DNA from 3 places in the Paraburkholderia sp. GAS334 genome. Region 3 is predicted to be linked to each of the others. Evidence: riboswitches for the same ligand, from Rfam matches in the RefSeq annotation. Region 3 holds a riboswitch; each other region holds the start of a gene.
What was found. A riboswitch is a leader RNA that binds a small molecule or an ion and turns the genes downstream of it on or off. The one in region 3 is predicted to bind cobalamin.
Positions count from the first base shown of each region.

Region 1: linked by a shared signal. The riboswitch ahead of P3T21_RS20690 (TonB-dependent receptor plug domain-containing protein) and the one ahead of cobA (uroporphyrinogen-III C-methyltransferase) in region 3 are both predicted to bind cobalamin.
Region 2: linked by a shared signal. The riboswitch ahead of P3T21_RS12235 (CbtB domain-containing protein) and the one ahead of cobA (uroporphyrinogen-III C-methyltransferase) in region 3 are both predicted to bind cobalamin.

Region 1 covers NZ_JBNDMO010000011.1:6,252-15,938, forward strand. The annotation lists gene P3T21_RS20645 (c-type cytochrome) at 1-162, opposite strand, end outside; gene ilvD (dihydroxy-acid dehydratase) at 361-2,034, opposite strand; gene P3T21_RS20655 (LysR family transcriptional regulator) at 2,217-3,230, shown strand; gene lgt (prolipoprotein diacylglyceryl transferase) at 3,357-4,274, shown strand; gene P3T21_RS20665 (SIMPL domain-containing protein) at 4,350-5,078, opposite strand; gene P3T21_RS20670 (EVE domain-containing protein) at 5,260-5,718, opposite strand; RNA gene ssrS (6S RNA) at 5,815-5,996, opposite strand; gene P3T21_RS20680 (cell division protein ZapA) at 6,133-6,447, opposite strand; gene P3T21_RS20685 (ATPase) at 6,444-6,818, opposite strand; cobalamin riboswitch at 7,006-7,254, shown strand; gene P3T21_RS20690 (TonB-dependent receptor plug domain-containing protein) at 7,356-9,245, shown strand; gene P3T21_RS20695 (FecCD family ABC transporter permease) at 9,282-9,687, shown strand, end outside.
Region 2 covers NZ_JBNDMO010000005.1:289,228-298,914, reverse strand. The annotation lists gene ggt (gamma-glutamyltransferase) at 1-231, opposite strand, end outside; gene P3T21_RS12250 (hypothetical protein) at 336-500, opposite strand; partial or broken gene P3T21_RS12245 (AsnC family transcriptional regulator) at 690-785, opposite strand; gene P3T21_RS12240 (histidine phosphatase family protein) at 863-1,441, opposite strand; cobalamin riboswitch at 1,473-1,615, shown strand; gene P3T21_RS12235 (CbtB domain-containing protein) at 1,657-1,866, shown strand; gene P3T21_RS12230 (CbtA family protein) at 1,878-2,624, shown strand; gene P3T21_RS12225 (hypothetical protein) at 2,754-2,891, opposite strand; gene P3T21_RS12220 (PepSY-associated TM helix domain-containing protein) at 3,010-4,245, opposite strand; gene P3T21_RS12215 (IclR family transcriptional regulator) at 4,518-5,300, opposite strand; gene P3T21_RS12210 (IclR family transcriptional regulator) at 5,325-6,143, opposite strand; gene P3T21_RS12205 (CoA-binding protein) at 6,305-6,847, shown strand; gene P3T21_RS12200 (DUF1254 domain-containing protein) at 6,799-8,100, opposite strand; gene P3T21_RS12195 (DUF1254 domain-containing protein) at 8,470-9,687, shown strand, end outside.
Region 3 covers NZ_JBNDMO010000009.1:200,161-209,847, forward strand. The annotation lists gene P3T21_RS18615 (GcvT family protein) at 1-1,101, opposite strand, end outside; gene P3T21_RS18620 (DeoR/GlpR family DNA-binding transcription regulator) at 1,427-2,233, shown strand; gene bluB (5,6-dimethylbenzimidazole synthase) at 2,237-2,929, opposite strand; gene P3T21_RS18630 (cobyrinate a,c-diamide synthase) at 2,913-4,211, opposite strand; gene cobO (cob(I)yrinic acid a,c-diamide adenosyltransferase) at 4,215-4,817, opposite strand; gene P3T21_RS18640 (cobalamin biosynthesis protein) at 4,859-5,236, opposite strand; gene cobA (uroporphyrinogen-III C-methyltransferase) at 5,233-5,973, opposite strand; cobalamin riboswitch at 6,140-6,366, opposite strand; cobalamin riboswitch at 6,442-6,710, shown strand; gene cobW (cobalamin biosynthesis protein CobW) at 6,820-7,902, shown strand; gene cobN (cobaltochelatase subunit CobN) at 7,909-9,687, shown strand, end outside.

The DNA of each region.
Region 1 (9,687 bases), on a different contig from region 3:
CAACGCCGGCCCCATAAGCGGCCGGTTCACCGAGTGGCAGCTCATGCAGTTCTGCGCTCTCGCGAGGGCGAGCCCATCGCCCGGTGGTTCCTGTGCATGCGCCGTTCCGCCGACTGCCAGGGCGCCCGCAAGCGCCATTGCTGCATACGACTTCCGATTCATTCTGGTCTCCGCCGGTACGTGTGCCGGACTCGTGTGGGACTTCTTGTGGACGCATTATAAAAGCAAAGGGGCACACGATCCGTCGTGTGCCCCTTTGCCCTGCATGAAGCCCGTCAAACGGTGACCGGCAGCCAGCGACGCGTGGAACCGCGCGCCGTCAACCGCCGGTCATGCCTGACTTCATGCCTGACTCATGCATCAGCCCGTGATGGCGCCCTTGTTGGCCGGCAGTGCGAGCGCGGCGTACTTTGCCAGCACGCCACGCGTGTAACGCGGCTTCGGTTGCTGCCATAGAGCGCGGCGGCGCTCGATTTCCGCGGCGTCGACGTTCAGTTCCAGTTGCAGCTTGTGCGCATCGATCGTGATCGAATCGCCTTCCTGCACGAGGCCAATCGTGCCGCCCACAAACGCTTCCGGCGCGACGTGACCGACCACCATGCCCCACGTGCCGCCCGAGAAACGGCCGTCGGTGATAAGGCCGACGGATTCGCCGAGACCCTTGCCGATCAGTGCGGAAGTCGGCGCGAGCATTTCCGGCATGCCGGGGCCGCCCTTCGGTCCGAGATAGCGCAGCACCAGGACGTCGCCCGGCTTGATCCCGTCGGCGAGAATCGCTTCCATCGCGCTCTGCTCGTCGTCGAACACGCGGGCCGGGCCCGTGATCACCGGGTTCTTCAGGCCCGTGATCTTCGCGACCGCGCCTTCCGGTGCCAGGTTGCCCTTCAGGATCGCGAGGTGGCCTTCCTTATACAAAGCCTGCGAGATCGGGAAAATCACCTTCTGGTCCGCGCGCGGCTTCGACGGCACGTCTTTCAGTTCCTCGGCCATCGTCTTGCCGGTGATCGTCATGCAATCGCCGTGCAAGAGACCTGCATCCAGCAGGATCTTCATGACCTGCGGGATGCCGCCGGCCTTGTGCAGATCGGTCGCGACGAACTGGCCCGACGGCTTCAGGTCGCAGATCACCGGCACTTTCTTGCGCATGCGCTCGAAGTCGTCGATGGTCCATTCCACTTCGGCTGCGTGCGCAATCGCGAGGAAGTGCAGCACCGCGTTCGTCGAGCCGCCGGTTGCCATGATCACAGCCACGGCGTTTTCGATCGACTTCTTCGTGATGATGTCGCGCGGCTTCAGGTCCTTCTTGACCGCTTCGACCAGCACGCGTGCCGATTCGGCGGCCGAGTCGACTTTTTCGTCGTCCGGATTCGCCATCGTCGACGAATACAGCAGCGACATGCCGAGCGCTTCGAACGACGAGCTCATCGTGTTGGCGGTGTACATGCCGCCGCACGAACCCGACGACGGGCACGCGTTCTTTTCGACCCCTTCAAAATCTTCCTGCGACATGCGGCCGGCCGTGAATTCGCCCACGGCTTCGAACGACGACACGATCGTCAGGTCGCGGCCCTTCCAGTTGCCCGGGCGGATCGTGCCGCCGTAGACGTAGATGCCCGGCACGTTGCAGCGTGCGAGCGCGATCATGCCGCCTGGCATGTTCTTGTCGCAGCCGCCGATCACGACGACGCCGTCCATCCACTGGCCCTGCACGCAGGTCTCGATACAGTCTGAGATCACTTCGCGCGACACGAGCGAGTACTTCATGCCCTCGGTGCCCATCGACATGCCGTCCGAAATGGTCGGCGTGCCGAAGATCTGCGGGTTCGCGTCGGACAGCTTGACGGCTTTCACGGCGGCGTCGGCGAGACGCTGCAGGCCGGAATTGCACGGCGTGATGGTCGAGTGGCCGTTTGCGATGCCGATCATCGGCTTGTCGAAATCGGCCTTCTCGTAGCCGAGCGCGTAATACATCGACCGGTTCGGCGCGCGCGCGACGCCTTGGGTGATGTTCTTCGAACGACGGTTGTACGACATGGGGAGCTCCGTAATGTCTTTGTCCGGGGGTCTTGTCCGGGGTGCGGTGCAGGGTTGGGGAAATCCGCCGTCCGGGAGGTGCAGGGCGGATGTTTCCAGCACGTCGCGCAAGAATGCAGTTTCTCAAGGCGCGTGTCCAATATATTATTCAGGCTTGATAAGGTCGAAAAAAGTATCAATCGATGCAAGCCGCCACGCCCGATCTGCGCCAGTTGCGCTACTTTATCGCCGTCGCCGAAGAGAAGCACTTTGGGCGCGCTGCCGCACGTCTGTCGATGACGCAGCCGCCGCTGTCACAGGCTATCCGGGCGCTCGAAGAGACGCTCGGCGTCGAACTGTTCGCGCGCACCAGGCGCTCGGTCGAGCTGACGCAGGTGGGTGCCGATCTGCTGCCTGAAGTGCGCCGGTTGCTGGCCAGCGCGGAAGGGCTGCGACCGCTCGCGCAGGGTCTGGCGCGCGGCGAGGCCGGGGTGTTGTCGCTGGCGTTTGTTTCGACGGCGGATTACGGCCTCTTGCCGTTGCTGCTGCGCGATTTCGGCGCGCGCCATCCGCGCGTGCGCCTGCAACTCGCCGAAGCGACGAGCGACGTGCAGATCGACGAACTCGTCGCGGGCCGCGTCGACGCCGGCCTCGTGATTGCGCCGCTGCCGCCGCGGCATCTCGCGCAACTGTCGTGGCTGCCGATCGCGCGTGAGCCGCTGGTGATCGCGATGTCATCGGAGGTGGCGGCGCGCGTGGATGATCACGCCGACGAAGACTGGCGCGACACGCCCGTCAGCCTGCGCGATGTCGCCGATGCGCCGCTGGTGATCTTCCCAAGGCGTCTGGCGCCGGGCTTTTATGACATCATTATGGATTGCTACGGCGTTGCGGGCCTCACGCCGCGCATCGGCCAGGAGGCGATCCAGATGCAGACGATCGTCAGCCTCGTGTCAGCCGGTATGGGCGTCGCACTGGTGCCGCAATCGCTGCGTAACCTGCGGCGCACCGGCGTCGTGTACCGTCCGCTGCGCGAATCGGTGCCCGCCATCGAGACGGGTCTCGTGTGGCGCACGGCCGAGGTGAGCCCGGTGCTCGCAGGTTTCATCGACATCGTGCGCGCGTATGTGGCGAACCTTGCGACGAATCCTGCGCTGAGCGCGGCCTCAGGGACGCAACGCGCGAAGCCGGCGCAGGCCCGCACACGCAGGCGCTGATGGTTTTTCGCGCGGGTGCCGCGAACGCATTGCCCGCCAGGCCGTCCAATCCATGCTGCAGGCGGCGTGTCGCGCCCGCGGTCGTTATCGATAAAGAATCCGCCGTTGAACCACCCATAAAAACACATGCTCATTCACCCCAATTTCGATCCCGTCGCCATTCACCTGGGGCCGCTCGCCGTGCGCTGGTACGGGCTCATGTACCTTGTGGCGTTCATTGCGGCGATTGTCGTCGGCCGGTTGCGGCTGCGTCTGCCGCACGTTGCTGCGCAAGGCTGGACCGCGAAAGATATCGACGACATGCTGTTCTACGGCGTGCTCGGTACGATTTTTGGCGGCCGGATCGGCTACGTGCTGTTCTATAAGGCAAGCTGGTACTTCGCGCATCCGCTCGACATCTTCAAGGTCTGGGAAGGCGGCATGTCGTTTCACGGCGGCTTCCTTGGCGTGACGCTCGCAATGACGCTCTTCGCGTGGCAACGCAAGCGCACGTGGCTGCAGGTCACCGACTTCGTCGCCCCGATGGTGCCGGCGGGCCTCGCGGCCGGGCGGCTCGGCAACTTCATTAATGGCGAACTGTGGGGCCGCGTGACGGACCCGAGCTCGCCCTGGGCGATGCTGTTCCCGGGCGCCGCAAACGAAGACGCGGGCTGGATGGCTACGCACCCGGACCTCGTGTCGCGCTGGCATCTCGCCGACGTATTCGCGCAATATCACATGCTGCCGCGTCATCCGTCGCAGTTGTATGAGATCGCGCTGGAAGGTGTCGTGCTGTTCTTCGTGCTGTGGTTCTTTACGCGCAAGCCGCGGCCGGTGGGCGCGGCGTCAGCGGTGTTTCTGATCGGCTATGGCCTTGCACGCTTCACGGTGGAGTTCGCACGCGAGCCGGACGATTTCCTGGGCCTGCTGGCGCTGGGGCTTTCGATGGGGCAGTGGCTGTCGCTGCCGATGGTGCTCGCCGGCATCCTCATGCTGCTGTGGGCGTATCGTCGCGGCCGACGCCAGCCGGAGCCGGTGGTGGGTACAAACTCACCTTCGGCGTAGCGGCCGGTTGAAAACAGAAAAGCCACGGCATGCCGTGGCTTTTCTGTTTCTACGCGCGCCTCAAACGAAAGCGCGTTACTTCATCTGCACAGAACCCGACACGTTGACGGTCACCGTCGATGTCCCACCTTCGAGCGGAATCGGCGCGGCAGCCTTCGCATCGGCGCCTGCACGGGCACTCATCATCATCATCGGACGCGGCATCAAGCCGTTGTGTCCCACGTTGACCTCGCGAATCGTGTACCCGCTATAGCCAAACGCTTGAGCCGACGACGTGGCCTGCTGACGGAACGATGCGATCGCCTGGCCGGTCAGCTTCTGTTCAGCGGCGCGCTGTGCTTCAGGCGACAACGAGAACGACACATTGCCGACCTGCATGACCGACGACAACTGGCCTGCAAGCTTCGACGCCGCCGCGAAGTCGTGCGATTCGAGCTGCACTTCCGTACGGCCGCGCCACGCGGAAATACGGCCGTCGCGGTCCGTCGACGGATAGATCGAGAACGCGCCGGTGCGCGCTGTCACGCCCGCGACACCTTTGGCCTTTTGCAGCGCCGAGTCGGCGCGCTGGTTCAGCGTGCCCGTGAGCGAGCCGGGGTCGCTCGCTTCCTGTTCATAGAAGAGCGTGATGTTGACGACGTCCTGCGCCACATCGGCGCTGGCCTGCGCGGACAGCGACAGCACGCCCGACGGCGGATTCTGCACGAGCGTCTGCGCGAACGCTGCAGTGGGTGCGAGCGAGAGGGCGAGCGGCGTCACGGACGCAAGAGCGAAGGCGAAAGCGAGTGCGGTTTTTCTGATCATTTGAATGAGTTCCTTCTTCAACCGGTTGTGCACGACGGTCCCGGCAATAGCACGCCATTACGAACCGTCACGGCACGCGTCGTGCATCGAACTGGCACGGCGCTTGCGGAACTGTTAGGCGTCTGTCAGGCCGCCGGGTTCCCGCAAGCAATATTCGATTACACAAATCGCGTCCGCCGGCTCACACGAGGTGCTTCGTGATGAATCGCCATTCGGCTTCGGTCACAGGCGTGATCGACAGCCGGTTGCCTCTTGCGAGCACACGCATGTCCGCGAGTTCGGGATGCTCACGCAGCGTCGCCAGCGGGATCAGCGGAATCTTCTTCTTGAAGACGACATCGACGAGCGTCCAGCGCGGCGTCTCACGATCCGATTTCGGATCGTAGTACGGGCTCTTCGCGTCGAACTGGGTCGGATCGGGATAGGGTGTCGACGATACTTCCGCGATGCCAGCAATACCCGGCTCAGGGCAACTCGAGTGATAGAACAGCACACCGTCGCCGACCTGCATCATGTCGCGCATGAAGTTGCGTGCCTGATAGTTGCGCACGCCCGTCCAGGGCAGTGTGCGATGCGGGGCGTTGGCGAGATGATCGATGCTTGCTTCGTCCGGTTCGGACTTCATTAGCCAGTAGCGCATGAGTCGATATGAACGTCGAGAAGAAAGGGAGAGAGAGCGAAAGAAAGCGGAACTACAAACGGAAACGGCACCGGACGAGTGTCCGATGCCGTTGGATAGGTCCCCGCCATAGCCGCTAGGCCGGCATCCTGAACCGGGAGTTCAGAATTGGTCGCAGTTAGCCGCACTTCGGGTACATCAGACAGAGTGACGCGCACACCCGTGCTGCAAATTTCCGCAACCGTGCACATGGCATTGGTTCAAGGAATATATGACCTTGGCGAACCAGGCAGGGAAGCTGACTAAACTTTTTGAATCCAGACGCTCGCTGCATTCACAGCGACCTCACGAAGTACGCTGCGCTGAACTCGAAGACCGGCCACATAACCGGCCTTTAAAACAATCGCCCTTTAAAACAACCGGCCTTTAAAACTTTTACTGCACACCGTACTGCTGGATGACTGCGCCCAGCTGTTCGTTCATGGAGTGCATTGTACGCCGGATTTCTTCAGCGGGAAAAGATTCTCCGTGTCGCACACTGGCTTGCAGCTTAAGCAGTTCCGATGCCAGCGACAGCGCCGCCATCACGGCAATACGATCCTGCCCACGCACGTTGCTGCCCGAGCGGATCTTCGACATTTCCGCATCGACACGTGCCACTGCTTCAAGCAGCGCGCCTTCGGTTTCCGGCGAACAGGCGAGACGATACGGCTGGCCGAGAATCGAGACTTCGATCTGCTTCGTGGTCATGCATTTTCTCCGTGGCGGGTGACTTCGCGGCCGGCTTCCTGGTCGTGCTCTTCATGCGCCTCGTGCTGCGAGGTCGCAAGCAGGTCGAGCTGGTTGTCCGGCTCGGCGTGCGATCGCGCGCGCGGGAGTTTTTCGAGGATGGCGTTCAGGCGAACCTGCGCGTCGTCGATCTTCGACGAGAGCGTGTCGCGCTCCGCTTGCAGCGCGTTGCGCTCTTCGCGTGTCTGCTCGAGTTCAACGCGTATGGCTGCGCATTCTGCGCGCGCCTGGGCGAGTTGATCTTCGAGTGCGCGGCGCGCCTCGTGATGACGCTGGCTGATTTCGATCAGCCGGCCAATGTTTTGTGAGAGTGTTTCGAGTTCGTTGAGCATGTGCTGCGTCCTCTAAAGACACGGCATTCTAGCGCGGAATGTCGCAGGTTCCGACAATTGTCTCGTTTCGAGACGTAACAACACGGCTTTTTGCGAGTTTTATGCCTGCAAAACGCTGAAATCGTGCAAATGGCGCGCACGCGAATTGCAGTGAGCCGGGCTTTCTTGACGCTACAGCAGGTCGCTCCTACACTTGCGGCACTTTGGTGCCCGCGCGCGTTTTCATGTCGCGCAGTTAAACGGGAAACAGGGCGCGCGGCGATACGGCCGCGCTAACCTGTGCTGCCCCCGCAACGGTAAGCGACCGCGTTATTTCACGCAAGTCGATCCAGTACACGCCCTTAAAAAAGGCGTGCAATGCCACTGCGCATTCATGCGTGGGAAGGCGGATCGATGCGTCGCCAGCCCGGATACCGGCCAGAGGGAAGGACGTCGTTCGCACGCGTCAGGCTGCCTGCGCGTCGATGAACGGCCGTCCTGCTACGCAACGGCCTGCGGGGAAGCGGGCCGTGCACGCCAGCCACAGGAATTCATCCGATGTACACGCCCATCGCCCGCGCGGCGCTGCTCGCCTTGACCGGCCTGCCGCTTGCCGCACAGGCCCAGTCCGCGAAGACGGACGACGCACCGGCGTCCACGCAGAACGCGACGCCGTCCGCGGCGCCAGTGGTCACGCTGGCGCCAGTCGTGGTCACCGCGGCGCGCGGACCGCAGTCGCTCGCCGATGCCATTCCAGAGACCACGCGCTTCGACCCGCAGGACATCGCCGACAGCACCGCGCGCGATCTGCCCGGCCTGCTGCAACTCGCGCCCGGCGCACAGATTGTGCGCAATGGCGGCCCGGGTTCGTCGGCGAGTCTTTTTCTGCGAGGCGCTTCGGCGCAGCAGTCGCTCATTTTGATCGATGGCGTGCGCGTCGATTCGGTGAGCCTTGGCAACGCGCAGATCGAACAGCTTCCACTCGACCAGATCGATCACGTCGAGGTGGTGAACGGTAACGTGTCGGCGTTGTACGGATCGGGTGCGGTTGGCGGCGTCGTGCAGGTGTTCACGAAAGATGGCGGCAATCATCCGCCGCGCTTCAATTTCTCCGTCGAATACGGCAGCTATCACACGCAGCGCCAGCAGGCCGGCGTGGATGGCGCGCTCGACAAGGACGGCAAGACGACCTTCAGCCTTTCAATCGCGCGCGCGAAGGACGACGGCTTCTCGTCGATCAATCCCGCGCTCGCGCCGGTCAACCCGAACGCGAACGGCTATCTGAACGAAAGCATCGCGGCATCCGTGCGGCACCGCTTCAACGAAAGCTGGGACGTGGGCGTGCGCTACTTCCAGTCGAACGGCAACGACAGCTTCGACAATCCGTTCAGCGCGCCCACCGATCTCAACAATCTATACAGCAAGGTACAGCAGGCGTCAGTGTTCGCGAACGGTCGCGTGACCGACGGGTGGACGACGCACTTCATCGTCGCTGCGGGTAACGATCGCAGCACGACGGCCTTGAACGGCACTTACACCGACCACTTCAACACGGATAACCGTCAATACACGTGGCAGAACGATTTCACGTTCGCGCCGCAGCAGAAGTTTCAGCTCGGCTACGAGCATCTCGACCAGAGCCTTGATTCGAACGCCTACGCTGCGCCCGACCGTCACGTGAACTCGGGCTTCGCCGGTTATACGGGACGCTTTGGCGCCAGCCAGTTCCAGGCGAACGTGCGACGCGACCAGTACTCCGATTTCGGTGGCGCGAACAGTTACTATCTCGGCTACGGATACGATTTCACCGATCACTGGAAGGTGACTGCAAGCTGGTCCGATGCTTTTCGCGCGCCGACCTTCAACGATCTGTACTTCCCGTTCAGCGGCAATCCGTCGATCCAGCCGGAACGCAGTCATTCGGTCGAAGCGGCGTTGCAGTACGCGTCGAACGCGCTCGGCGTGATGAAGCTCACCGCATTCCAGACGCGCTATACGAATCTGATCGAGTATCAGCAGGTGAGTCCAGGTGAATTCGTTGCGCAGAACGTCGGGCAAGCGAAGGTGCAGGGCGTCGAGGGATCGTGGAGCGGGCATGTCGGCAAGACCGATGTGCGCGCAACCTTTACGGTCCAGAATCCCGTCGACGAAGACACGGACACCGATCTGAACCGGCGCGCGCGTCGCTTCGCCTCGTTCGCGGCGAATCGCGATATCGGCGGCTGGCGTGTGGGCGGCGAGTGGCTCGTGAGCGGCAAGCGAAACGATAGCGGCAATACACTTGCAGGCTACGGCGTCGTGAATCTGTCGGCGCGCTACACCATCACGAAGGCGTGGTACGTGGCCGCGCAGATCCAGAATCTTTTCGACAGGGACTATGAACTGGCTTACACATACAACACCCCGCGACGCGGCGCGTATCTCACGCTCGGCTGGCAGCAGCAGTGACGCGCCTTGCGTTGCTGCCTCACAGGCTGAGTCGATATGTCGTCTGATTTCACCGCGATGAATCGCGCTGCGATGCGTTCCGTCACGGGTATGACCGCGAAGCGCGCCGTCTTGATCTGGTGCGGTCTCGGCATGCTGGCGCTTGTTGTGTTCATTGCGTCGCTCGCGCTTGGCAGTGTCGCAGTGGGGCCGCTGCGTGTGCTTGCTGCGTTGATGCCGTGGCATGTGAGTGAATTTTCGTCGTCGCTAACGTCATCGTCTTCGTCGTCGTCACCGGATCTCGCGATCGAGATCGTTCGCACACTGCGCCTGCCGCGTGCGCTGGCTGGCTTTGCGTGCGGCGCGTTGCTCGCGATTGCCGGCGCGCTGCTGCAGGTGTTGCTGCGCAATCCGCTGGCAGAGCCGTATGTGCTTGGCGTATCGGGCGGTGCGGCGAGCTTTG
Region 2 (9,687 bases), on a different contig from region 3:
ACCGGCAGGCGCGATCATCCAGAACGCGTCGCCGCCGATGCCCGTCATATGCGGCTGCACGACGCTGAGCATCGCGGCGGCAGTGAGTGCGGCGTCGACTGCGCTGCCGCCTGCGCGCAGCACGGCGAGCGCTTCCTGCGTCGCAAGCGGATGCGCGGTGGCGACCATGCCGCGTTCGGCGCGGCTGACGGGGCGCGTCGTACGCGCGGGCGTTTCGTTCGGGTTGTGCATCATGCGAGCCTAAAGGCCGGCCTCTGCGCCAGAAATCGGGCGCGCCTCAAATGCGCCTGAGGAATTCCTCAGGTCGCGACAACCTCGGTGATGCATCAGGCGGCTCAAGGAAACGCCGCGGCAGCGGCGCTTTCGACGCTGTCGGCGGAGGTCGGGAACACGGCGGCGTCCTGTTCCAGCAGCCCATGTCGCTGCGCGTACAGTACGGGCGCAGGGGTCCAGCGAATGTGATCGAGGATTGCCTTATAGGGCGCTTCGTCGCGCAGCATGGGAGAGATCCGCTCGTCGGGCGTCCGTGAGGGACGCGATGCGAGCGGCTATGCAAGCTCCATGCCGATGAGCGTCGGGGCTTGCCTGTGGGGGTGCCGGTGACAATTGCTGGCCGTTGCCTTGACGGGCGGTGCACCACGTTGCGGCAACGCGCGCCAGGGCGGTGCGAAGGTCAAGCTATCGCCACCTTACCCAATCTGCACCGAAGGCACGCTCTTCATGCAGCGCACCGCGAACATCGAGCGGCTGTGGCGGGTCCCGGCAATCCGGTACAGCTTCTCGCGTCGGACGTAGCGCCCAGCGGGTACGAAGGCATGTTCTCTCTTCTGCAGTTCCGCTTCCCACTCCCTCCCCTCAGATTTCAGGCGTGGCCCGGCCACCAGACCCAGCTTCTGTCCCGCGAACGCCGCAATTCGACAATCGACAGCGGGGCAATCTCGATCCGCCTGAACGCTGAGGCCGGTGCGCCCAGCGCGTAAATGATCGCCGCGCGGATCACCACCGCATGCGTGATCGCGACTAAAGCGTCGCCGTCGTGTGCAGGCTGAAGCGCGTCGAGCCACGCGCCGACGCGGGCGAGGACCATGCCGAAGGACTCGCCGCCAGGCGGCGCGGCGTCGGGCGAACGCGTCCATGCGGCGAGCGCATCCGGTTCTTCGGCGGCGAGATCGCTGAGCCTTCGGCCGCGCCACTCGCCACAATCGACATCGGCCAGCGCGGGCGCGGCTTCCGTCTTCAACCCAAGCGCTTCAGCCATTTCGCGGACGCAGGTCGCGTCGCTGCGAAAGACGCGCGCGGCTTGAGCGACGATCTGCGCCCGCTCGCGCCACGCCTCGATCTCGGCCAGGCCGCGCGCATCGAGCGGATCGTCGGCCGGGAAAGCGCCCACGCGCATCGCCCGCGTCGCCGCGTGGCTGACCAGCAGCAACCGTGTCTGCATCTCGTGTCCCTTTGTCGGAGGCGTAGCGTTCATCACGCTGGCGCGGCGAAGTTTAGCGCGTAGAATAGCGTCACCGAAGCGCGGAAGCCGGTGTAAGCCCGGCGCGGTCGCGCCACTGTAATCGGCTCAGCATAGAGCCGAAAGCCAGACCTGAGCTTCGAGTCATCCCTTTTCTAGTCGACTGTCGGGGCGCGTAACCCCTGGAGAGATTCATCATGACTGACACCGTTTTCACGCCGGCCGCTCAACCTGCACTGATCCCCCTGCGCGAACTGCTGCCGTGGGTCATCTTCGGTGGCCTGCTGCTTTTGCTTGCGCTGTATTTTGTCGGCGCTGAACAAGGGGCGACGTCGCTCGTCCCTGGCATGATGGTTCACGAATTCGTCCACGACGGCCGCCATCTGCTCGGCTTCCCCTGCCACTAACGGGGGCACACATGGTAGGCAAACTGTTGGTACGCGGCATGCTTGCAGGCATCGCCGCGGGACTCCTCACGTTCGCATTCGCCCGCTTCGCCGGCGAACCCGCGGTCGAGCAGGCAATTACATTCGAAGAGAAAGCCGCAGCGGCGCGTGGCGAAGCGCCGGAGCCTGAACTTGTCAGTCGCGAAACGCAGGCGGGTCTCGGCCTGTTGACTGGCGTGGTCGTGTACGGCGCGGCATTCGGCGGACTCTTCGCGTTGACCTTCGCGTATGCGTATGGCCGCGTCGGCAAGCTGGGCGCGCGGGCGCTGTCCGCGATGCTCGCAGCGGCGGCGTTTATCGCGCTCGTAATCGTGCCGAATCTCAAGTATCCGGCTAATCCGCCTTCCATCGGCGACCCCGAAACGATCGGCTCGCGCACCGGGCTCTTCTTCCTGATGATCGCGATATCGCTGGTTGCGCTGGTGTTTTCGCTGAAGGTGCGGCGACGCGCGGTTGCGCGCTTCGGTCAGTGGAACGCGGCGATCATCGGCGGTGGGGTGTACGTCGCGATCATCGCGGCCGTGCAGATCGCGATGCCGGTGATCAACGAGGTGCCGCAGACCTTCCCGGCCACGCTGCTGTGGCATTTCCGCATTGCGGCGATCGGCATGCAGCTGATCATCTGGACGACGATCGGGCTGCTGTTCGGCTGGCTCGTCGAACGCAGCGAACGCGCGCAACTTCGCGCGGGCGAAGCCAGGACATCCGCGTTGCCTTGATGTCGCTTTGATGTCGCTTTGATGTCGTTTGATACGGGCCCAGGCGGTTCAGCCGGAAGGCAACGCCTGAGCCTGCAACTGTCTGCGTTTCTCCCCCGTCTTCTTCTGGCGTATCCCGCCGCTCGCCGCTCAACCGCGCGCAAGCCGCGCCGACACTTCCAATAACGCGGCGGCTGGCGGCAGACGCAGACGTTCCGCAAGGAGCTCGAGTCCGATGATCGCGACGAGCGAGAGCAATACCAGTTTGAATGCTGCAACAGAAGACACGAGATGACCTGGATGTCGACGATAGCTACGTCATGTGGAAGGGCGGCACGGCGTGCCCGCGTATCAAGCCACAGAGCTTCGCAGCCGTCCGCGCGACAGCGTGTGTCGTGCTGCGTGGTCAGGACTGCGCAGCAGACTCCCGCGTGACGCCCGAGCGGGACGCCGCAGCTGCAGCCGCCGCAGAACGGCGGCGCGCACCGAGCTTCTTCAGCCAGATCATCAGCCCGGTTGCGCTCAATATCGCCACCGCGATGCCGGTGAAGCTCATCAGAATTCGTCCACCGATCCCGATGATCCGGCCGGAATGCAGCGGGTATTGCGCCTGCATGAAGATGTCGCCGGCCGAGCCTTTGCCGGGTATCGATCCGCCTGCCAGCTTGCCGGTATTCGCGTTGTAGTACAGCCACGCGTTGCCGAGACCGGCGTCGCCGTGATCGTGGCCCGGCGCGAAGAATCCCACACCGTATGCATTGAACGACGGCACGTAATACAGCGCGCCCGGCGGCGACTTGAGCCCGCGTTCGCGGCCCGCCTGCGCTGCCATCTGCACGATGCGCTCAGCCGTGAGCGATACGTTGCCGGGCTCGCCGCGACGTTTCAGTTCGGGATTGTTGAAAGGCGTCGGCGTGAGCGTCGACACCGTCGAAAGGATCGGGCGCACCACCGGATCGGAGAGATTCATCGAGACCGAAGTCAGCGCGACAATCGCGAGCACGCCCCAGATCCAGACGCCGCCGGAGCGGTGCAGGTCGAACGTCAATGCGTAGCCGCCCCGCCGCACGCGAAACGCAAACGACTTGCGCCACGCCTTCACGCTCGGGAACGACAACACGAGCGCAATCACGCTATCGAACAGCCACACAATGCCGACGATGCCCATCAGCCACGTGCCCGTGTCGAAGCTGCCCATGAACGGCAGATGCAGCGTGTAGTGCAGCTTGTAGATGAACGGAATCAGGTTGAGTCGCGCGACCGAAACGGCGCCCCATTCGCGGCGGCCCTGAATCTCGCCGGTGGCGGGGTTGACAGCAAGCTGGTTGAAGCCGAGCGCGTAAGGCTGGCCGGTCTTCGGATCGGTGCGCGGCAGCACCATCATCTGCAACGTCTGGCCTCGCTCGACGCCGAGCGGCAGATACGTCACGTCGAAGCGCGGATCGGCGGCCTCGATGCGCTTTGCCAGTTCCAGCGAAGGCAGCGCCGGCCCATTCGTGCGCGCGTGGAAGAACGATGGATTCAGCGCCGCGTCGAGTTCGTGATCCCATGCGATCACCGCGCCGGTCAGTCCGGCGACGAACAGGAACAGCGCCGTCGCGACGCCCATCCAGCGATGCAGGCGAACGAGCAGCGGCCTCATGTCGCGCGGGCGCCCGCGCGCGCGGGCCCGGCCGCAATAGATTGCGCAACGAAAAACACGGGAAATCGGCTCTTTGTAAATAAGAATTGTTCGCATCTTAACGGCTGCGGGGCCGGGCCGCAAGTTGTCCGTAAGCCGCCGTTTTAGCGACAAGCCTGACATCGGTTACGCGATGATTTTTCCGGCGATGACGATCGTGAAGATCGTGTTCGTGGATATTGTCGCGGGGCTGTGGTGAGTCGGCGGGTTGTGGCGATAGTCCCGACGTCACGTCATCGCAAACCCGCGGCGGCCTCGATGTTCGAGACCATCATCATGAGACGCGGCGCGACGTCGTCGAGCAGCGCGCGCGCCTGCGGTGTGTGAGCCCGCACGGCGCAGTTGAACACCAGCGTTTCCGAATCGACCGGCGCGCACACCGGTACCGCCACGCCGTACACATTTTTTTGCATGTCGCCGTACGACACGCACACGCCCCGTTCCGCGTAGTCACGCATCGCCTGATCGAGTTGCGAACGATATTGCTGCCACTGGTCAGGTACGCCAACCCTCAGCTGGTTCAGCGCCACTTCGCGTTCTTCGGGCGCCACGGCGGCGAGCCACGCCCGTCCCATCGCCGTGCGCAGAACGGGGCGGATCGCTCCGACGTCGGGCCGCGCGTCGGAGCGTTTGTCGGCTGAACAGCTTTCGATGTAGATCATGTTCGCCTGGTCCCGCATGCCGAGCGACACCGCACCGCGTATCGAGAGGGCGAGTTCGCGCATGAACGGTCTCGCAATCTGGCGGATGCGCATGCCGGAAAGCAGTGGATACCCCATCGACAGCACGCCACCGCCGAGCCGGTATTTGCGCTCCTGCACGTCGTGACGCAGATAGCCGAGCTCCGTCAACGTATAGGCAAGCCGTGAAACGGTGGCTTTGGAAAGGCCGGTGCGCTCGACGAAGTCGCGATTGGCCAGCATCCTTTCGCCGGGCAAAAAGCAACGCAGCATTTCGAGTCCGCGTGCCAGCGTGACGGCGAACTGGCGGTCATCATCGTCAGGCGGCGCGAACATGGCAAGTCCTGTTCGGGATCAGATTCATGGATGTTTCAGGGCCTTCTCTACGGGCGTGGCGTCATGCTGTGCGGCAAGTTCGTGTTCGATCGTCTCCACCATGTGCATCAGCTTCGGTGCGATTTCGTCGATTAATGTGCGCGGGGCGAGTTGAGTCTGCGGCACGCCGCAGTTGAACACGAAGATTTCCGAATCGATCGGTGTGCGCATCGGCACGGCGACCGCGTGAATGTCGCGCTTGATGTCGCCCTCGCTAAGGGCGAAGCCGCGTCTCGCGAACGCGCGCAGCGCCGCGTCCACCGATGCGTGATAAGTCTGCCATTGCAAAGGGTCTCTCGTGCGCACCTGTTCGAGCACGGCGCTGCGCTGTGCGGGCGCCGCACGTCCAAGCCAGGCGCGCCCCATCGCCGACGCCAGAACCGGCAGCGAAGCACCCGTATCCGGGCGAAACGCCGGCGAGTCATGTCCCCTTGAAGTCTCGACGTACACGACCTGCGTGCGGTCGCGCATTCCGAGTGACACCGAGCCGCGCGCTGTATCCGCGAGTTCTTTCATCAGCGGCCGCGCCAGTTCCCTGATTCGCAGGCCCTGCAGGAACGGATAGCCCACCGAGACCGCCGCCGACCCCAACCGGTATTTGCGCACGCTGTTGTCGTAGCGCAGAAAGCCGATCATGGCCAGCGTGTACGTGAGACGGGAGACGGTGGCTTTCGAGAGACCAGTACGCTCGGCGAACTCCTTGTTGCCAAGAATCGATTCGCCCACCTTGAAGCAGTTCAGCAACTCGAGACCATGAGCAAGCGTTGTCGCGAACTGCGGGTTACGGGTTGGATTCCCAGTCATGGATGTGATCACGAAAACGCGCGCGTTTTGCGCTTCGCCTATTCAATCACAGCGGCGCGCGCGGCGCATCGGTGTTTAACATGGCGAAACCCTAATATCAGCATCTTGTCAGGTTGTTAGGCTTGAACCACACCTGCTGTTCTAGTCCTGGAGTGGTATCAATGCCTTTGTCTTCACATGAATACGCCGCGCTTGGCGCCCTGTTCAACCCCGCTTCGATCGCCGTGGTGGGTGCGTCGTCGAACCCCGGCAAGATCGGCGGCCTGCCCGTCGAGTATCTGTTGAACCAGCGCCATCCCGGCGCGATCTATCCCGTCAATCCGAACCAGGAGACGATCCAGGGGCTGCGAGCATGGCCCACATTGCGTGATGTCGGCGCACCGATCGATATGGCGATCTGTGCTGTGCCTGCGTCCGGCGTGATGTCCGCGGTCGAGGATGCCGCCGCCGCTGGCGTGCGCTCCATCGTGATGTTTTCATCCGGCTTCGCTGAAACGGGCGAAGCCGGCCGACGTGCCCAGGAGAGCCTGCGCGCGCTCGTCAAGGAGCGTTCGATCCGTCTGCGCGCTCCGCGCCAGCGAAGCCGTCTGAAACGTCGTTCGAACGCAGTAGCGGAACGTGGCCTGTCTGTGCGGATCAGACAGGCCGTCGTTCGTTATCCGGCGGCGGTTTCGTCGACGCGCCGGACAGCCGGAATGATGTAGTCTCGCGACAGAATCTCCCTGCGCGGATGGTATAGACGCAGGATCAGATAGAAACGGCCACACGGAGCGGGCAGCCAGTTCGAGACACCCTGCTGCGGTGCCTTGTGCTGAATGAAGATGTCGAGCGAGCCGTCCTGTCCGTACCGCAGATCCCGCGAACGGTCGCCGATCGCGTAGCGCCGGATTGGGTTGTCCGCGAAATAGAAGTCACTGCCGTAGATCGACACGGACCAGAAAGCATCGACGGGCGGCAGGTGTCCGGCCGGAAAATGCAGCACGTATTGACGCGCGCCGTCGAGTTGCTCGCCACTGGCATCGAAGTCGCCGAGCGCGTAGAGCGCTTCGTCGCTTGCAAGCGCGCCGAGGCCTTTCATCGCCGTGCAGGCTCGCGCGAGGTAGTCGGTGCCGAGACGGCCGCCCGCGTAGTTGATCGACCACGGCAGCGCGCGACGGCTGCGGGTATGGCCTTCGATGAGTTGCATTCCTGCTTCGGCCGCCCGGTTTAAGCCTGCCAGTCGCGCTTCGCTGGCGGACTCCACATCGAAGCGCCGGCCGCGTGCGAGTCCGATGCGCGCGAACTGTGCGACGAGACCTGCATCGACCACGGGCGGCGGATTGTCCGTCATCGCTCTCGCCAGATTTTCGAAGAACCCGATGCCGTTGTGCGGCGATGCCTGGTAGTCGGCCACCGCCTTCGGTAACCGGCTTTTTCCGGTGGCCTGTAGCGTGAACTGGGACTGAAAGGCGCACGCTTCCGCCATGTCGTTGGCGCCGTCGATCAGTACGCGTCCGAGCATCCAGACCAGGTTTGTCGGGCAACGGATTTCTACCGTGCCATCGGGCAACGATCCCGACCAGTCAGGTCCGACAATCGCGAAGCGCGCTGCCGACGGACCCACGACGCGCGGACCGAGATTATGAAAATTGTCGCTATACGCGTCGACGAATTCCATCACGAAGTAGCGTCCGGTCGGCGCAGGTGTCGACAGCACAACCGGTCCATCGGCGAGATTCAGCCACGCCATCGAGTACAGCAGATCGTTGGCCGGCGTGACGACGTCGCGGTCCTCATGCGTCCATGGGCGCGGACAGTGCGAGAACTGATTGATCGGTGCGCGACCGCGATCCGTCGGCGCATCGACCGCGGTCATCAGGGCACACGTCCGTACGATCTCGACGAGCGGATAGCCGTAGACGAACGCCTGAAGGCCAACGACGTAGGCCCACTCTTCCTGTGCATTGCCACTGATCATGCTGGGACTCCTCCTGTTTGACTACCTGCGTGCGCGGGCCGTTGCCGGCGCACGCCACAGTCGCCGGTCAAGCCGGAACAGTCACCGCACGCCGCATCAGTCCGCGGAATTTTGTCCGCAAAGTATAGGCAGGCGACCCCGTTCAAGTGTTTAACATGGCGAAACCCTAATTCCGTTATCGGGTGGCGCGGGTAGGCTTGACTCCGTTCCACGTATCCCCTTTTAACGGAGCGGTTCTCATGTCTTTATCAGCAGGCGGTTACGCCGCCGCGCGCGTTCTCCCGGCCGCGACGGATGCAACCGAAGCCCTCGCCACACTCGCGCGCGATGCCGTGCTCTACACGCTGCCGTTGTTCGAAATGGCACGTAATGTGCCCGCGTCGCGACGACGACGGTCGATTCGCGGGCGACAGCCCCGATTCAACGGTGTGCTGGATCAACCGGCTCATGCGCGACCGTCAGTTGCTCGGTCCGCAGCACCGCAAGGTTGTGACGCCCAACAACGACACGCTGTATATCAGCGCGTGGCTCGACGTCGGCGAAGAACCGCTTGTGCTGACCGTTCCCGATACCGCGAATCGATACTACGTGCTGGGCCTGCTGGACTTCTATACGAATCCGTTCGACTCCATCGGCACACGCACCACCGGCAACGGCGCCCGCAAGTTCCTGCTGCATCATCGCGATACGCCGCCGCCTGCCGATGCCGATCTGACGGATTGCACGCCGATCGCCTGTCCCACGCGTGACGTCTGGTTGATTGGACGTGTGCTGGTCGACGGTCCGCAGGATTTGCCGGCCGTCCACGCGTTGCAGGATCGTTTCCTTCTGACGACCCTGAACGGTGGTCCTGCGCAGCGCCGTTTCGACGTTGCGATGGAACGACGCGAAACGGCGGGCGATGGGCGCCGTTATGCCGAAGTCGTCAATGCAGCGCTCGCACGCAATCCGCCTCCCACGGCAGAACGGACGGGTCTCGCCCGGTTCGCCGCTGTCGGCATCGGCGCCGGTATCGATGCGTCGACACTCGATGCGGGGCCGCTCGCCGCGCTCGTTGCAGCGATCGAACAGGTGCTCGCCGAACTGGACGTGCCGCATCCGTCGGCACTCGGCGGCGGCTGGTTCCTGCCGGTCGGAGTGCGCGATTCGTTTGGCGACGATTACTTCACGCGCGCTCACGTCGGCTGGAATTACATCGGCGCGCTGGGCATCGAGGAGGCGATGTACATCTCCGCCGACTGCGACAGCGAAGGGCGACCGCTCGACGGACGCCATGCCTATGAACTGACGTTCCCGCCAGGTGACCTGCCAGAGGCCCACGCGTTCTGGTCGATCACGATGTACGACAAGGCGTCCTGCATGCTGGTGGAGAACGTCATCGACCGTTACTCGGTCGGCGATCGTTCGTCCCACCTTCGCTACGACGAAGAGGGCCTCACGCTGCGCTTTTCGGCGTCCCAGCCGCACGACGCAACGATGCAGCGCAACTGGCTTCCGGCGCCGGCGGGACCGTTCTACGTGACCCTGCGCGTGTATATACCGGGCGCGGCGCATCTCGAACACCGCTTCCCGTATCCACCCATCCGG
Region 3 (9,687 bases):
GCCCGCCGACGCGATCCCCATCGAGTTGAAACCCGCGCCGACGAAAAAGCGTTTCAGTTCGGGCGCTTCGCCAAGTATGAAATTGTTGTCGGGGGTGAACGATTCCGGTCCGTTGTAGAACTGCCTGACCTGCGCGGTTTCGAGCGCAGGCACGCGCTGCAACGCGTTTTCCATCAGGATCTGGAATTGATCCCAGTCGTCCGGCAGCAACTGGAATTCGAAATTCTCCGGGATGCCGTTCATGCCCCACGGTTTCGCGTCTGGCTCGAAGCCACCCATGACGAGGCCGCCGACTTCCTCCTTGAAGTAGATGAAGCCGTCCGGGTCGCGCATCACGGGCAGATCCGGATGCACGCCCGCGATGCGCTCAGTGACGATGTAGTAATGCTCAGCCGAATGCAGCGGGACGGTCACGCCGCATAGACGTCCGATCGCTTTCGCCCATTGGCCGGCGCAGTTGACGATGACTTCCGCTTCGATCGTGCCTTCCTCGCCGTCCTTGTTGCGCCACGCGAGGCCGCACGCTTCGCGGCCGCCGGACGCCGCAGGCCGCGTGTGGATCGCGGTCACGCGCGTGTTCTCGACGATGCGCGCGCCGCCGCTCCGCGCGCCGCGCGCGAGCGCCTGCGTGAGATCGGTCGGATTCGCCTTGCCATCGCCGGGCAGCCAGACGGCGCCGAGCAGATCGTCGGTGCGCATCACCGGCCACAACTCGCCAGCGTCTTTCGGACCGATCACGTCGCAGTCGACGCCGTATGCGCGCGCTACGGCGGCCGTGCGTTTTAACTGTGTCATGCGTTCGGCTGTCCGCGCGACCGACAGCGATCCGCACTGTTTCCAGCCCGTGCCAAGCCCTGTTTCAGCCTCGAGCCGGGCGTAGAGGGCGGTCGAATAGCGGATCAGTTTCGTCAGGCTTTCCTGCGCGCGCAACTGGCCGACGAGCCCGGCTGCGTGCCACGTCGTACCGCACGACAGCTGGCCCTGTTCGATCAGCACGACGTCGGTCCAGCCCAGCTTCGTCAGGTGGTACGCGACGGAACAGCCGACGATACCGCCGCCGACGATCACCACGCGTGCGTGCTGGGGAAGGGTGGTTGCCATGTGTCGCGTTCCGTCGATGAATGTGGGAATGTGTGGATATTCGAGGAAGTATGTTGCAGGAGGATGACGGGAAATGCAAGCTGGCGTGGCGAAATACGTGTCGGGCTGCGGTTGTGAGCGTATGTCCGGTTAACGGCGATGAGATGAGATAGGCGGCCTGACCCATATCCACGCGCATTCAGGCGGAAATATAAGGTGGGCAGGTTGAAACACCTGTGATTGTTGATTTATGTTGAAATGCGAGGAATCGGGCTTTCCGCTTTCCCAGACCTTTGCTAGACTGCCCGGATCCAGACCACGTCACTCGTTCCCAACAGCAACGCTCATGTTCCCGACCCAACGCCAGGCTGAAATCATGCGCATCGTGCGGTCGCAGCAGACGTGCACGATTACCGGGCTGGCCAGTCTCTTCGACGTGTCCGACGAAACCGTTCGTCGCACCATCAAGCCGCTGATCAGCGACGGGCTGCTCGTCAAGGTTCACGGCGGCATCATGCTGCCCGAGCATCTCGACGAGCCCCCGTTCCAGCGCCGCATGCAGGAAAACCGTGAGGGCAAGCAGATCATTGCTGCGCGCATTGGCGATCTGATCGAGGACGGCGATTCGCTGATTCTCGACAGCGGCACCACATGCGTTCATATCGCGCAGGCCTTGAGTGCGCATTCGCGCCTGACTGTCGTGACGAATTCCGCCGAGATCGCGCGCACGCTCGCGCCGCGCAACGAAAACCGCGTGTTCATGACGGGCGGCGAACTGCGTCCGGACGATGCATCCGCCTTCGGTGAGAACGTGTTGACGTTTATCCGCCAGTTCCACGTTCGCTACGCGATCGTCTCTGTGACGGCGATCGACAACCGCGGCCGATTGATGGATTCTTTGCCGTGGGATGCCGCGTTCGCGCAGGCTGCGTTTGCGCAGGCCGAGCAGCGCGTCGTGGCCGCGGATCACGCGAAATTCGGGCACAGCGCGCTGGTGCGGGCGTTCAACCCAGACGAACTCGATCTGCTGGTAACCGATGCAGCGTTGCCGCCAGAGCCTGCTGAGGCGTTTTCGGCGGCTGGTTTGAAGGTGCTGACTGGTGCGCCGCACGCCAACGTGGAGTCGGGCGACGCGGCGGCGACGCTCGCGTGAGCGTTATACGTCGTTGAAGTTGCTTTTACCGTCGTCGTCGTTGCCGTGCTCGCCGTTGTCCGGCCAGCAGTTCTCGAACACGCATTCTTCGAGCGGCATGCGCGACGCCCAGCGTTCGGTTTCCAGCATTGGTTGATCGTAAAACGCATCGACGTGGCCTAAACACAGAATGCCGACCGGCCGCGCACCTGCCGGCATGCGCAGCAGCGCACGCACTTCGTCGACGTCGAAGAGCGAGACCCATCCCATCCCGAGTCCTTCCGCGCGCGCGGCGAGCCACATGTTCTGGATCGCGCAGGCAACAGACGCAAGATCCATTTCCGGCAGCGTGCGTCGGCCGAAAATATGTTTCTCGCGATCGTCCATGAGCGCCATGACAAGCAGCTCGCCACACTCGAGCATGCCTTCCACCTTCAGCTTCATGAACTCGTCGCGTCGCTTGCCGAGTGCGTCGGCGGTGTTGAGCCGCTCGCGTTCCACTGCGGCGTGCAGCGCGACGCGCAGTGAAGCATCGGTAATGCGAGCAATGCGCCATGGCTGCATGAAGCCTACGCTGGGTGCGTGATGTGCAGCGTCCAGCAGACGCTTCAAAACGACGGGATCGACCGGCTCATCAAGAAAGTGCCGCATGTCACGCCGCTCGTGAATGGCGCGGTAAACGGCCGCGCGATCCGGATCGCTAAAACGCTTCGCCATGAAAGAGTGCTGCTGTGAAAGCCGGGTTGGAGGGCCAGTAACTGTGCATGTACGTCGCGACGATATTGCCTGCCCGGAACACGGCTTCACCCGGCGCAGCGGATTGCGCGCGGACAGCTGTCGTTAGCGGCGTCATCGTGGTTTCCAGATGTGAGTAGTGGAACGTGTGCCCGGTCATCGCGCCGTGCGTGCCGTTGATCTGCTGCATGCCAAGCGAAGCGAGACGAGGCTGCATCGTCGCGTGGCCAGGCAGCAGGCCGAGCATCGGTGTGCGTGCGCCGCTGGTGTCGGTTAGCGTATCCAGCAAATACAGCATGCCGCCGCATTCGGCAATCAGTGTTTTGCCGGCAGCGGCGTGCGCGCGAATCGATGTGGCGCTTAGCGTATTGCGCGAAAGCGTCTGCGCATGCAGTTCCGGATAGCCGCCGGGAAGCCAGAGCGCATCGGCAGTTTCCGGCGCGGGTTCATTGGCGAGCGGCGAAAAAAACATGACGTTCGCACCGAGCGTTTCGAGTAGCGTGACGTTGGCGGGATAGATGAACGAAAACGCCGCATCACGCGCAATGGCGATCTGCATGCCGTCGAGCAAACGCGGCAACACCTCGCGTGCCGGCGCGCCAAAATCGACCGGCGGCGGCAGTTCGGCGAGCGTCGTCGTCGAGAGCGCATCGGCCGCGCGATCGATGCGGGCGTCGAGGTCGGCGATTTCGTCTGCCTGATGCAGACCGAGATGCCGGTCCGGCAATTCGATGTCGCTCGTGCTCGCGATGTGTCCCATCCAGCGCAGACCGGAGGGCAATGCCTCTTCGAGCATCTGCGCATGCCGCGGTGAACCGACGCGATTGGCGAACACGCCATGAAACGGCACGCCTGGCCGATAGTTCGCGAGCCCGAACGAGATTGCGCCAAAAGTCTGCGCCATCGCCTTCGCCGAAATCACGCCGACGACAGGCACGTTGAATGTGGTCGCCAGATCGGCGCTGGAAGGCGTGCCGTCGTAAAGACCCATGACGCCTTCGATCAGGATCACATCGGCGTTTCCAGCCGCTTCGGCCAGCAGTGCGCGGCACGCGCCTTCGCCGACCATCCACAGGTCGAGCGATTGCACCGGCGCGCCGCTGGCGCGCGCAAGAATCATCGGGTCAAGAAAATCCGGACCGGTCTTGAAGACGCGTACACGCCGCCCCAACCGCGCGTGATAGCGTGCGAGGCCGGCCGTAATCGTGGTCTTGCCCTGACCCGACGCCGGCGCACTGATAAACAGGGCGGGGCACGTGGACATCGCTCAGAATTCCACGCCGCGTTGAGCCTTCACACCCTGCTCGCGATACGGATGCTTGATGATCCGCATTTCGGTGACGAGGTCGGCGGCTTCGATCAATGCGTCGGGCGCATGACGTCCCGTGACGACCACGTGCACCATGTCCGGACGCGCGTTCAACACGCCAAGCACTTCGTCGAGCGGAAGGTATTCGTACTTCAGCACCGTATTCAGCTCGTCGAGAATCACCATCTGATAGTGGCCACTTTCGATCATCCGGCGCGCTTCGTCCCAGCCCTTGCGCGCGGTCGCGATGTCCTTGTCGCGGTCCTGCGTATTCCACGTGTAGCCGTCGCCCATCGTGATGAACTCGCAGTGCGCCTGCGCGCCCAGAAAATCGCGCTCGGACGTGTGCAGCGCGCCCTTGATGAACTGCACGACGCCGAGCTTCATGCCGTGCCCGAGCACGCGCACGGCCATGCCGAAAGCCGCAGTGGTTTTTCCCTTGCCGGTGCCCGTGTTGACGATCAGCAGGCCTTTTTCGACCGTAGCCGAAGCCTGCTTTTTCTCGTGACCCTCGCGACGGCGTTGCGTCATGCGTTGATGCGATTCGGGATCTGTCTTCATGGCGTGTCCTGGTGCCGGGAGGCGTTCGTGTTGCGCGGAAATCAGTGTGCGGATGCGATGGCGACGGTGACGCCATCGAGCGTGGTTTTGGAGACGATCAGCTTCGCGCCGGGCGATGCAAGAAGTGCGCACGGTTCGCATACGCCGTCGACGCCGAGATGCGCACGGACCGTATCGGAAGGCGTGGGCAGTTCTCCTAGCGCGTCGATCTGCTCGGGCGCAAAGGTGTGCAACAGCAGCCCATGGCGCGTGCAGAATTCGACGAGTCCGGGTTCGCGTGCTTTTGAATCAATCGTTGCGGCCGCAAGCACTTCGTCGAGCGAACGGCCGGCCAGCGCGAGCGCCGCGCGCACGGCGGATTCGATCTGCTGCGCAGATGCGTTGCGTTTGCTTCCGATGCCGACGGTCAGCGTTTTCATGTGCTGTCGCCAGTTGGAAGATACGGCAAGCCGAGCGCAGCCACGCTGCCAATCACGACGATTGCTGGCGAGCCGAGTCCGGCTTCTGCGACTTTCGCGGCGAGTGTATCGAGCGTCGCGCGCACGTGCCGCTGCTCGGGGCGCGTGGCGGATTCGATGGCGGCGCACGGCGTTTCCGCTGGCATGCCGGCTTGCAGCAACGCGGCGACGATGTCGTTGAGTCGACGCATGCCCATATAGACAACCAGTGTCATCTGCGTCGCGACGAGCGCGCGCCAGTCCGGCTCGCCGCTGCCCGCGCCGTGTCCGGTGACGAAAACGACGCCTTGTGCATGATCGCGATGGGTAACAGGAATGCCGATCGCAGCGGGCGCGGCGATACCCGCTGTAATACCGTTGATGATTTCGACGTGAATGCCGACGGCTGCCAGCGCCTGCTGTTCTTCACCGCCGCGCCCGAACACGAACGGATCGCCGCCTTTCAGCCGGGCGACGCTGCGCCCCGCGCGCAGATGCGCGAGCATGGCCTCGACGATGCCAGACTGCGACGTAGACGGCTGCCCGCCGCGCTTGCCGACGTACACGATTTCCGCATCCTTACGCGCGAATTGCAGCACATCGGGATTCACGAGATCGTCGACAAGGACGACGTCGGCTTCGCCTAGCGCGCGCGTCGCCTTGAGCGTCATCAGCTCGACGTCGCCTGGACCGGCGCCGATCAGCCAGGCGCGGCTCATAGTGAACGGCACGGCGCGCAACACGGCGCAGGCCGCGGCGTGCAGTCGGGAAGGGAAAGCCTGGAAGTCGTCATATCGACGGCTTGACGAATAGATGAATCATGCGTTGCCACACGTCAGGCGCCTCATTCCGTCCCCCGCGGATCGGGCGTTCGGCGATCGCAACGGTCGCCCCTTGCGTCTGGCCGGTATCCGGGCTGACGACCGCATGCCGTTCGCCTTCCCACCTGCGCAGCGCAGGCAGTGGCGTTGAATGACATGTGCGGATGCATGATCCGCTGGCCGCTTACCGTTGCGGGGACAGCACAGGCTCAGCAAATCGCTTCGCTTCCTGTTTCCCGTTTAACTGCACACGCGAACGCGTGTGCGGGCACCAAACGCGCGCATACGATATCACAGGCACTCCCTGAAAGCCCGCCGGAGTGCCCTTGCCGCGGGCCCTTTCTTGACGTTGCCACTGCCGAAGCCTACACTCGCACGCACTCTGGTGCTCGCGCGCACGCTCCGTGCGCGCAGTTAAACGGGAAACAGGGAGCCCTTCCTGCACGGATCGGGCCAACCTGTGCTGCCCCCGCAACGGTAAGCGAAGGCATCGCTTAAAAGCGATGCAAAGCCGGCTTCAATACTTGCACATTACAGCGTGCCTGTATCTGTCCACTGCGCAACGTGTCAAATGCGCGGGAAGGTGAAGCGGCGATTTCGTCAGCCCGGATACCGGCCCGAGAAAAACAGGCAAACGCCGCGGGGATGCGGCGTATCGTCCACGATTTCATCGAATGTCCGGTTGCTCCGGGCAAGCCGTTTTTCGTCCCCATCTACTCAACAGTCCACCACCCTGGAGTCAGGATGCAGACGCGCAAGATTCCCGTCACGATTGTCACGGGCTTCCTCGGCAGCGGCAAAACCACCTTGCTGCGGCACATTCTTCAACATGCGGGCGGCCTTCGCGTCGCGGTGATCGTCAACGAATTCGGCGAACTCGGCATCGATGGCGAAATCCTCAAAGGCTGCGGCATCGGGTGTAACGAAGACGGCAGTGAAGCCGAAGGCCAGTTGTATGAGCTCGCCAACGGCTGTCTTTGCTGCACTGTCCAGGAAGAGTTTTTTCCAGTGATGGAAAAACTCGTCGAACGCCGCGACCAGATCGACCACGTGCTGATCGAAACGTCCGGTCTTGCGTTGCCGAAGCCGCTCGTGCAGGCATTCAACTGGCCGCAGATCAAAAACAGCTTCACGGTCGATGCGGTTGTGACCGTAGTCGACGGTCCAGCCGCGGCAAGTGGTCAGTTCGCGGAGAATCCGCTAGCGGTCGACGCACAGCGCAAAGCCGATCCGAATCTCGATCACGAGTCGCCGTTGCACGAACTGTTCGAAGACCAGTTGTCCGCAGCCGATCTGGTGATTCTGAACAAAACGGATCTGCTCGACGAGGCAGGGCAAAGGGAAGTGGAATCACTGATCCGTGAAGAAATCCCGCCGCAGGTGAAGGTTGTGCGTGCACACATGGGACAGCTCGATCTGCACGCACTGCTCGGTCTTGAGGCAGCTTCCGAAGACACCATTCATCTGCGCCACGACCATCACGGTTCCGCCGACGACGCCGATCATCATCACGACGAGTTCGATTCGGTAGTGGTCGAGGCGAACGTTTCGTCGCGTGAGGCGGCGATCGCGGCACTGCAGAGCCTCGTCGAAAGCCACACGATTTACCGGGTCAAAGGCTTCGCGGCATTGCCGGGCGCAGCAATGCGTCTTGTGATTCAAGGCGTCGGACGACGCTTCGACAGCTATTTCGACCGTCGCTGGCAGGCCGATGAAACGCGCGCGAGCCGCTTTGTACTGATCGGCGAAGACCTCGATCAGGCCGCATTGCAGCAGGCGCTCGATGTCGCTTTGAGCGACAGCCGCAACGTCGTGCAACAGGCGTAAATCGACATGCATCTGCTGCGCACCACGCCGGGTGGCTTTGTCGACGATACGGCCGGCGTCATGCGGATCGATCAGCGACCGGCGGATATCGTCGTGCTCAGTTCCGCTGATACGACGCTGTCGCTGCTCGCGAGCGTTTTCCCGCGTCTGGGCGCTGATTTCCCAAGCCTGAGGCTCGCGAATGTCACATTCCTCCGGCAACCTGCGTCGGTCGATTTCTACGTCGAGGACGTGTTGCAGCATGCGAAAGTCGTCGTCGTCGATCACCTCGGCGGCGAGGCTTACTGGCCATACGGCATCGAGCAGGTCGTTGCACTGGCGGAGCGCAAACAGCAGGTGCTCGCGATGTTCTCGGGCGATCTTCAGGAAGACCCGAATCTGCTCGCACGCAGCACCGCCGACGCTGCGCTGTGTCATCAGCTATGGCGTTATCTCCGCGAAGGCGGCCCGCAGAATGCGGAGCGGTTTCTGCGCTGCATCGCGCATCGCGCGTTGGGCTGGGGCGACGAGCCGCCGCTGCCGCAACCGTTGCCAGCCGCAGCGCTTTACCATCCGGAGCGCGACGTTCCCACGGTCGAAGACTGGCAGGCACGCTGGCGTGCCGATGCGCCGGTGGTCGCGATCCTGTTTTATCGCGCGCATTTGCAGGCGGCGAATACAGCCGTGTTCGATGCATTGATCGACGCGCTCGATGCGCAGGGCCTTAATCCGTTGCCGGTCGCGATCACGTCGCTGAAAGACGACGTGAGTCGTGACGTGGTGCAGCGGTTGTGCGCGCAACATAACGTGGCGCTGGTGCTCAATACGACGGCATTCGCCGCGTCAGCCATCGACGATCCTGAACCACTCGCGCTTGCCGGCGACGCGCCGGTGATGCAGGTGATCCTGAGCGGCGGCAATCGCGACGACTGGCTCAAGGACAACCAGGGTCTCAATTCACGCGATATCGCCATGCATATCGCGCTGCCCGAAGTGGATGGCCGCATCATTACGCGGGCGATCAGCTTCAAGGGGCTCGCGTATCGTTGTCCGCACACCGAAGTCGATGTCGTGCGTTATCAGCCTGACGTTGAGCGCGTCAGGTTTGTCGCCGGGCTAAGCCAGCGCTGGTGTCGCCTGCGCGGCATCGAAAACGCCGACAAGAAACTCGCGCTGATTCTCGCGAATTATCCCGTTAGCGAAGGCCGCATTGGCAACGGCGTGGGTCTTGATACGCCCGCATCTGTCGTAGGCATTCTTTCGATGCTGCGCGAGCAGGGCTATCGCGTCGATACTGTACCTGCCGATGGCGATGCGCTGATGCACACGCTGACGGAAGGGGTGACGAACGACCCCGTCGTGCGTGATCTGCGCCCGGCGCTGCAAAGCCTTGCGCTAGACGATTATCTGGTGCAGTTCCAGCAGTTGCCGGCTGAAGTACGCAATGCATTGAATGCGCGCTGGGGCACGCCCGAACAGGATCCGACGCTCCGTCGTAGCCGCTTCATGATTGCGGGCTGGCGTTGCGGCCATGTGTTCGTCGGCATTCAGCCAGCGCGTTCGCGCGAAGGTGGCGATTACGCAAGCTATCACGACGCCGATCTGGTGCCGCCGCACGCGTATCTTGCGTTCTATTTCTGGTTGCGTCACCGGTTCGGTATCGACGCGGTCGTTCATGTCGGCAAGCATGGCAATCTGGAATGGCTGCCGGGCAAGAGCGTCGCGCTCAGCGAAACCTGCTGGCCGGATCTCATTCTTGGGCCGATGCCGCATCTGTATCCGTTTATCGTCAATGATCCGGGCGAA